DNA from 4 places in the Micromonospora sp. DT228 genome. Region 4 is predicted to be linked to each of the others. Evidence: riboswitches for the same ligand, from Rfam matches in the RefSeq annotation. Region 4 holds a riboswitch; each other region holds the start of a gene.
What was found. Region 4 has a riboswitch for cobalamin ahead of cobN (cobaltochelatase subunit CobN). Riboswitches for the same ligand answer to the same signal wherever they lie in the genome.

Region 1 (2,197 bases), on a different contig from region 4:
TCGAGGGTCGGGCCGCCCACGTTGTCGGCGATGATGTCGAACCCCGCCCCGTCGGTGTATCTCTGCACGTACTCCTCGACGCTTGTCGAGGTGTAGTCGATCGCCACCGCGCCCAGGCTCTCGATCAGACTCATGCTCGCCGGCCCGCCCGTGGCGTACGCCTCGGCGCCGCGCGCCTGGGCGAGTTGGACGCTCACGTATCCGACACCGCCGGCGCCGCCGTGCACGAGCACCTTCTGCCCGGCACGGACTCCGGCCCGGTCGACAAGCCCCTCCCAGGAGGTGATCGCCGCCAGGGGCAACGCGGCGGCCTCCCGCATCGAGAGGGTCTTCGGCTTGCGGGCCAGGAGCCGCGCGTCCACGGCGGCGTATTCGGCAAGCGACCCCTGGAGGTCGCCCACTCCCCCGCACAGCCCGTACACCTCGTCCCCCGGCGCGAAGTCGGTCACGTCCGCACCGACCGCCGCGACGACGCCGGCGAGGTCCAGGCCGAGCACCGCGGGAGGCTGGACGCGCGCGTGCGCGGCCTTTCCCGCCTGGATCTTCGTGTCGAGCGGGTTGACGCCGCTGGCGACGATCCGCACCAGCACCTGCCCGCGCTCGGGGGTGGGTCTGTCGATCTCCTCGACCAGGAGCGGAACGTCGAACTCCCGCAGCACCGCAGCGCGCATAACCATCCACACTCTCCGTGATCGAGGCTTCACGTGGACGCTATCCGACCAGATCGACGGCGGGGCGGGTTCCTCGGACCGGCCAGCACCGCGACGGGCGGACCGAGCACGGGTCAGCCGTCGTCGGCGCCGTCGAGCAGCGCGCGCCGCAGCGCCAGCCGGTGCTCCCGGCGGATCTCCGCCTCCCGGTACCGTCGCCGGTCCCCGTCGGTCTCGGGCAGCAGCGGCGGCACCGTACGGGGCTGGCCGTCGTCGTCGATGGCGACCATGACCAGGTGGGCGGTGGCCACGTCGGTGGGCGGCACCGCCCGGTCCCACCGGTCGGCGGTCACCTTGACGGCCACCTCCATCGAGCTACGGCCGGCCCAGGTGATCCGGGCGTCGACGTGCACGACGTCGCCGACCCGCACCGCGCGCAGGAACGCGGTCTCGTCGATGGCGGCGGTCACCGCCGGCCCATCGGAGTGCCGGGCGGCGACCACACCGGCGACGGAGTCGATGAGGTTGAGGATCCGGCCGCCGTGCACCGTACCCATCAGGTTTGTGTGGTGCTGGTCCATGATCTGCGACAGGGTCAGGTGCGACGCCGACGGCGCTCGGCCGGCGATCGTGGTGGTGTCGTGCACAGCGGTAGTCCGTCCCTCGGGAAACCACGCCGCCGGTCGCGGACACACGCTGACGAGGACCTGGCCGTGCACCACACGCACGGCCCGTCACCCGCTCAGCCCACCCGCGAGGCCGACGGCAGCGCACACGGTTGTGTACGCGGCGCCGGCAGGTCTTCGGACTCGCGGGCCCGACCGGTCGTGCCGGTCCCCTACTGGCCGTCGCTTCCCAGGCCGCTGGCCCAGTGCTGATGACGGCTGTCGTTCCCACTCACCGCTGCGGGGCAGCCCCGGATTTCCACCGGGTTCCCTCTTACGACGCCCAGCCGGTCAGGACGGGGCGAACCAGCGCCGTCGGCAGCATAGCTGGCCAGGGAATCTGTCCACCGGGGGCATCGTGCCGCGGCGGCCGCGTGCTCGTCGTCAACTTTTGACGTTCGAGGAAGAAGATCGCCACCTCTTGAAAAAAGTCTCGCGAGGGTGAGGATATCCAGATGCGTCGTCTCCCCCAGACTTGCGGGCGGGTGGTCTCGGGCCTCCTCGCGTTCCTCCTCGCCTCGGCGGTCGCCCTCCTCGCGTCCGCCCAACCCGCCGCGGCGCACGGGACCCTCGCCACGTCCACGCCGGCGAGCGGGGCCACCGTGCGTGAGCCGTTCACGGAGGTGCGGCTCTTCTTCACCGAGAAGGCCGCCGCCAACGCGTTCTTCACGATCACCGCCCCGGGTGGCACCCGTGTCGACAACGGCTGGTCGCAGGGTGAACCGAAACCGCTGGAGCAGCCGGTACGGGAGTACTTCCTGGTCAACGGGCAGTTCGAGCCGCGGGAGTACACGACGGGGTTCCCCGCGGTGGTGAGCGTCGCCCACCTGCCCGCCAAGGGCCAGTACTCGGTGAGCTATCTGTCGGTCGCCTCGGACGGCG
Region 2 (2,197 bases), on a different contig from region 4:
GCGCGCAGCCGCTCCCAGTCGATGCCGCCGTCGGTCAGGTGCGCGGCGAGGTTCACCGAGCCGAGGTTGCACACGGCGGTCTCGGCGTCACTGGACACCTCGATGATCTCGGTGCAGAGGTTGGACAGGTGCACCACGTTGCCGTCTTCGGCGGTCTGGTTGCAGAGCCGGTTGGCGGCGTCCTTGAACGTCATCCACCCGTTGCCGGTCTGGGCCAGGGTCCGCATCATCTTCCCGTACAGCTCCCGCGCCGGGACCTGCCGCACGTAGCGACCCTGCGCCTCGGCCTCCCGGTACGCGGCGTCGAAACGCTCCCCCCACAGGTCGGGCAGCTCGGGCACCTCGTGCGGGTCGATCAGCGACCATATCTCGTCGGCCTCGACCCGGCGCATGAACTCGTCCGGGATCCAGTTGGCCAGGTTCAGGTTGTGGGTGCGCCGGGCGTCCTCGCCGGTGTTGTCCCGCAGTTGCAGGAACTCCTCGATGTCCGGGTGCCACGGCTCCAGGTAGACGCAGGCCGCGCCCTTGCGCCGGCCGCCCTGGTTGACCGCGGCGACGCTCGCGTCCAGCGTGCGCAGCCACGGCACGATCCCGTTGGACTGCCCGTTGGTGCCGCGGATCAGGGCGCCCCGGGACCGGACCCGGGAGTACGCGATGCCGATGCCGCCGGCGAACTTGGACAGGTTGGCGACCTGGGCGTAGCGCTGGTAGATCGAGTCCAGCTCGTCGCGTGGGGAGTCGACCAGATAGCAGGAGGACATCTGGGTGTGCCGGGTGCCGGAGTTGAACAACGTCGGTGAGCTGGGCAGATAGGCCAGGCTGGACATGAGTCGGTAGAAGTCGACCGCCTCGTCCGGCGTCTGGGACAGCCCGCAGGCCACCCGCAGCAGCCAGTACTGCGGGGTCTCCAGCACCAGGCGGCTGGTGGGGTGGCGCAGCAGGTACCTGTCGTACACCGTGCGCAGACCGAAGTACTCGAACCGCCGGTCACCGTCCGGATCGACAGCGTCGTCGAGCATCGGGGCGTGCGCGGCGACGAACGCGGCGGTGTCGTCGCCGATCAGGCCCTCGGCGTGGCCGACCCGGATCGCCGCGCTGAACGAGGTGACGCCCTGCCGACGCACCTCCTTGCCGACGTAGCTGGAGAGCAGCCGGGCGGCGAGGCGGGAGTACTGCGGTTCCTCGCCGATCATCTCGGCCGCGGTCTGGATGGAGAGCCGGTCCAGCTCGGCAGTCGTCGCGCCGTCGTACAGGCCGCTGATCGTGCGGGTGGCGACGCGCATCGGGTCGACGTCGGTCAGGTCGTCGGCCCACCGCTCGACCGCCCGGACGATCTTGTTGACGTCCACGGATTCGGTGGCGCCGTCGCGCTTGCGGACCTGCATCGGCGTCCGCCGCACGGCCGCGTCGCCGACTGCCGGGACTACCTCGGTGACTGTCACCACTCACTCCTCGCGAGTTCGAGACCTGATGGCCCCTCGAACGCGTGGAGACAGACACCGGCGGACGCCACGCCGGCACGGCGTGGGTCAGGTGGCGTCGGCCGTCCCACGCGGCCTCGGACCGCCGCTCACCCGGGTGTGGGTACGCGGCGCGCTGGCAGGTCTTCGGACTCGTGGGCACGACCGGGTTGGCCGGTCTCCTACTGGCCGTCGCTTCCCAGGCCGATTCGTGGCCCAGTGCTCATGACGGCTGTCGTTCCCACTCACCGCTGCGGGACAGTCCCGGATTTCCACCGGGTTCCCTCTTGCCTCGACCGCTCGGGCTGAGCGGTCGAACCAGCTGCGCTCGACACCATATATAGGGACGCTGCCGTTGTCACACCCCACATGTCGGTCTCGGGCGTGTCGACGGCGACGCCCGTGATGGTCGTCACCGGCCGCGCCGGCCGGGCCGGGTCCGGCCGACTCAGGGTCGGCGAACGCCCGCGCGGCACACGGCAGGCCGAGCGGGTGTCGACATTCGGAAAGGTGTGATGTATTAAGTCTTTAGATGTAAAGACCCCTACCCATACTCGGCCGTCAATGCAACTTTCCGGAGTGGACATCCAATCTTCTGGACCATTATCCACTTCCCGCGCCACCGTCCCCATCGGTCTCGGGGCGCCTCAGCGGCCTGCCGCGTCGTCGAGAGTCAGGGCGTCTACCAGCGCGACGAACACCTCCGCGACTCCGGCCGGGCGTGCAGACCAGGCACG
Region 3 (2,197 bases), on a different contig from region 4:
ACCGCGTCGATCGACGCGTACGCCGATGGGGTGGTGTTTGTCGGCAGGTACTTGAACCCGCCGCCGGTCAGCTGCTGCGCGCGCAGGAAGTCGATCGGGGTCTTGCCGGCGGTGGTGGTGAAGTCGGTGCCCTGGCTGGGGATGCCGCAGGCGTTGAGCCCGGAGACGGCCCAGGCGTTGGAGTCGGTGTTGACGCCGAACATCGAGGTGAAGGCGCCCGAGGCGTTGACGAGCTTGCCCTTGAGGAAGTTCTTCGCCTGGACGATGTCGGTGTCGGTGTTGGGCACGCCTGCGGCGCAGAGGGCCGCCATGGCGGCGCCGGTCATGTCGATGTCGCCGGGAGTGGCGAGTGCGCTCGCGTTCCCCTCGGCCTGGCTGAAGGTCCAGCCGCCGTCGTTGTGCTGGTTGTTGCGGATCCGGGTGACCGAGAGGTCGAGCAGTGCCTGCGGTACACGGGCGCCGCCGGTCTGGGTCTTCGCCCCGGCCAGGGCGAGGGTGGCGAAGATGGTGCCGTTGACGTTGGCGGGCGGGCCGTAGTAGCCGGGCGAGCCGGTCTGCCAGTAGGCGATGGTGTCGGCGATCAGGTTGCGGGCGGGGGAGACCCGAGCGGGGTCGATGCCTGCCGCGTAGGCGTTCAGGACGCCGCGCTCGTAGTCGGTGACGACGGGCGAGGCGCTTGGCCAGGACGCGGCGGAGAGCTGGTTGCGGTAGACGGTGCGGGCGTTCTTGGTCGTGTCCCCGGAGGGGTAGACGTCCACGGCCGCGACGCCGGCGGGGGCGAACGCGCTGAACGCCCACTCGTTCGACAACCCGCCGCTGGCGTAGCTGCCGTCGGCCGCCTGCAGCGTCCGCAGGTAGGCCACGCCGTTGGTCCGGGCGGTGGCGATCTGCGCGGGCGTCGAGGTCGCGGCGGCCGGTGCGGCACCGGCAGTCACCGCGACGGCGGTGGCGATCAGCGCGGCGGCGGGGACTGTCGCGAGACGTCTCCGGCGGCTGCCGGAGGAAAGGCGCGAGGACATCGGGTCTCCTTGGGGGTACGGGGCACGACTGCCTCGACCCAGAGCCCGACAGGGAAGCCGGCGGGGGCGGGGCGGGCCGGCCGCAGGACGCGTGGGACGGATACCGCAGGTGCTGCGTCACCACGTGGGTAGTCGGGCTCGGGACGGCGGACCGTCCTCACCGTTGCGCGTCAGCCCCGGATTCCCACCGGGTTCCCCCACGCGATGACGCGGTCACCGTATGGGAGGAAGCCCCTACCGCGCGCTGTTAGCTAGATGACAGCGGCTCGCGTTGACGGCGTGGTCGCGGGTGTGGTCCGATGGCCGCGATCCAGCAGTCAGGGGAAGCCGGTCAAAGTCCGGCGCTGGCCCGCAGCCGTAGGTCCCGTTTTCTCGGGACGAGTCGGATTACCTGGCTGGATAGTGCACCGCAGCGCCGTCGAGGTACACGGCGCGGAGCCAGGTTTCCGAGACTTGTCCTCGGGGTCCGCGTCCGCGCCTGCGCCGCTACCCCCGAGAGAGTCGCCATGTCCCCACTTGTCAGTCGCACGCCGCGTGTTCCCCGGGCGTGGTTGGCGTTCGTCGCCGCGGTGACGCTTGGCGTGGCGGCGCTCGTGGTGCCGACCCGTGCGATCGCCGATCCGCTGGAGTCCTGCACGCCGACCCAGGGCGCTGTCGTCGCTGTCGACTTCGGGCCGTGGGGCGGGCCGCTGCTGCGGGGCTGCGACGCCACCCCGACCACGGGTCTGGACCTGCTGCACGAGGCGGGTTTCACCACGGCCGGCACCGCCCATGACGGCCCCGGTTTCATCTGCCGGATCGGCTCACCCGCCTTCGAGTCCGGTGCCGAACGCCCGACGCCCGCCGACGAGGCGTGCCAGTTGACGCCGCCGGCGACTGCCTACTGGTCCTACTGGATCGCACCGGCCGGGCAGGACCACTGGACCTACAGTCCACTCGGTGCGATGTCCCAGCGGCCGGGCCCCGGCGAGGTCGAGGCATGGGTCTTCGGCGGCACCGACATCGGCGGCACGACCGGGGCGCCGAACTTCACCCCCGCGTCGGTGCGCGCGAGCGGCCCGACGCCCTCCTCGACGCCGACTCCCTCGCCCACCACGACGGCCGGGCCGACCGACCCGGCGCGGCCGACCGAAGCCCAGGTCAAGGCCGTCGGCAGCTACCTGGTGGAGCAACTCACC
Region 4 (2,197 bases):
AAGAAAGTTATCCGCCGAAAAATCGTCCACTGTGATGGATGGCGGCGGTTGCGGTGCGCAGGGTCGTGGTGTGCGTTCCCGGTCCCGCCCACACCTGCCCATGCGCCCCGCCTGGTTGTGCCGCAACTGTGCCGCCCCGTGGCCGTGCCCCCGCGCCCAACTCGATCTCGTCGCCGAGTTCTACGGCCACTCGCTGGCGCTGGCCCTCTACCTGACGTCTTGCCTGAACGAGGCGATTCACGACTTGTACAGTCTCGGCGGTCGCCCCGACCTGGCCAACATGCACGCCCGTTTTCTCGGCTGGCTGTCGCTGGCCCGGCGGCCACGCCGCTTCGAGCACGAGTGACGTAGGGCGGAGCGCGCCGGTGCCGAGTCGCCTACGGCATCAGCTCCAACGAAGTCACACCGACACTCGGCCCCCTTGCGCGGGCGCCCTCCGCCACCGGCCAGTCAGCTCGCCGTCTCGTGCGTCAGGCCACCCCGCGCGCCGATATTTCCGCAGGTCAATGTGGTGAGCGTGGCCGGGCGACGCCGGGGTCGGCGTTGACCGGCGGCGCGGCGGTGTGGCAGCATTCGCGGCCTGACGGCAGTGAAGGAAGTCGGTGCGATTCCGACGCGGTCCCGCCACTGTCACCGGGGAGCGATCCCCCCTCGTGAGTCACGGCCGTGTGTCTGCGGCTGGAAGGCCGGGGGAGAGCGTCGATCCGGAAGCCAGGATACTTCGGCCGTCGGGATGTGCCCCAGGGCGTGGACACCCGAGGAGGACCTGATGACGCACAGCGTCTCATTCATCGACGATTATCGTCATGACCCGCATCGCGGGCGCTGCGCCGCGCCCACGGCCGGCCGCGCCGGCACGTCTCGGGCCGGCCGCCGCGGCGTACGCCAGGCCGTTGGCTTCCGGTACCGCTGAGTCGAGCGCTCGGCGCTGACCGGCCCCGACGTCCGCGTCGGCGTGCCGTCCACCCGGGGCCGTCGTACCGGCTGACGCCGTACCCACCCGCTTCGTCCGGGCCGCCTCCGTGGCGGCCAGGACGTCACTCTCCGGAGCCTGCCGTGCGCATCCTGCTGCTCTCCACCGCCGACACCGACCTGCTGGCCGCCCGCGCCAGCGGCGCCGACTACCGGCTCGCCAACCCCGCGCGGGTCGCCGCCGACGAGGTGCCCGCCCTGCTCGACGGGGTCGCCCTCGTCGTCGTACGCCTGCTCGGCGGTCGGCAGGCGTGGCCGGACGGTCTCGCCGCGGTGCTCGCCACGGGTGTGCCGACGGTGGTGCTCGGCGGCGAGGCGCTGCCCGACGCGGAGCTGATGGCCATCTCGACCGTGCCGTCCGGGGTTGTCACCCAGGCGCTGGCGTACCTGGTCGAGGGCGGGCCGGACAACCTGGCGCAGTTGGCCCGGTTCCTCTCCGACACGGTGCTGCTCACCGGCGAGGGGTTCGCCCCACCCGCGCCGACCCCGGCGTACGGCGTGCACGGCGAGCACCCGACCGACCCGCGGCGGCCCACCGTGGGGATCGTCTTCTACCGGGCGCACGCCCTCGCCGGCAACACCGGGTTCGTCGACGTCCTCGCGGACGCCGTCCACAGAGCCGGCGGCAACCCGCTGCCGATCTTCTGCGGCTCGCTGCGGGGCCTGACCACCGGCGCGGGCCCGCTCGGGCTCTTCGCCCGCTGCGACGCGCTGCTGGTCACCGTGCTCGCGGCCGGTGGCGCGGTCGCCGCGGACGCCTCCGGGGGAGGCGACGAGGACGCCTGGGACGTCGGCGCCCTGGCCGCCCTGGACGTGCCGATCATCCAGGCGCTCTGCCTGACCAGCACCCGCGAGCAGTGGGCCGGCAGCGACGCCGGGCTGTCCCCGTTGGACGCGGCCATGCAGGTGGCCATCCCCGAGTTCGACGGCCGGATCGTCAGCGTGCCGTTCTCGTTCAAGCAGATCGACGCCGACGGGCTGTCGGTCTACGCGGCCGACGCCGACCGGGCCGCCCGGGTGGCCGGGATCGCCGTGCGCCACGCCCGACTGCGGTACGTGCCCGCCGCCGACAAGCGGGTCGCCGTGGTGCTCAGCTCGTACCCCACCAAGCACTCCCGGGTCGGTAACGCCGTCGGGCTGGACACCCCGGTCTCGGCGGTCCGGCTGTTCGCCGCGCTGGCCGAGGCCGGCTACGACCTGGGTGACGGGCCACCGCCCGACGACG

Region 1: linked by a shared signal. The riboswitch ahead of ACLQ29_RS22635 (acyl-CoA thioesterase) and the one ahead of cobN (cobaltochelatase subunit CobN) in region 4 are both predicted to bind cobalamin.
Region 2: linked by a shared signal. The riboswitch ahead of ACLQ29_RS16270 (ribonucleoside-diphosphate reductase subunit alpha) and the one ahead of cobN (cobaltochelatase subunit CobN) in region 4 are both predicted to bind cobalamin.
Region 3: linked by a shared signal. The riboswitch ahead of ACLQ29_RS24510 (hypothetical protein) and the one ahead of cobN (cobaltochelatase subunit CobN) in region 4 are both predicted to bind cobalamin.

What each region holds. Positions count from the first base shown of each region.
Region 1 is NZ_JBNCKO010000011.1:186,849-189,045, reverse strand. It holds gene ACLQ29_RS22640 (zinc-dependent alcohol dehydrogenase family protein) at 1-677, opposite strand, end outside; gene ACLQ29_RS22635 (acyl-CoA thioesterase) at 785-1,231, opposite strand; cobalamin riboswitch at 1,428-1,641, opposite strand; gene ACLQ29_RS22630 (copper resistance CopC family protein) at 1,771-2,197, shown strand, end outside.
Region 2 is NZ_JBNCKO010000007.1:67,814-70,010, forward strand. It holds gene ACLQ29_RS16270 (ribonucleoside-diphosphate reductase subunit alpha) at 1-1,385, opposite strand, end outside; cobalamin riboswitch at 1,582-1,798, opposite strand.
Region 3 is NZ_JBNCKO010000013.1:164,090-166,286, forward strand. It holds gene ACLQ29_RS24510 (hypothetical protein) at 1-1,019, opposite strand, end outside; cobalamin riboswitch at 1,126-1,247, opposite strand; cobalamin riboswitch at 1,315-1,432, shown strand; gene ACLQ29_RS24515 (prenyltransferase/squalene oxidase repeat-containing protein) at 1,526-2,197, shown strand, end outside.
Region 4 is NZ_JBNCKO010000014.1:148,738-150,934, reverse strand. It holds gene ACLQ29_RS25390 (hypothetical protein) at 71-346, shown strand; cobalamin riboswitch at 568-744, shown strand; gene cobN (cobaltochelatase subunit CobN) at 1,057-2,197, shown strand, end outside.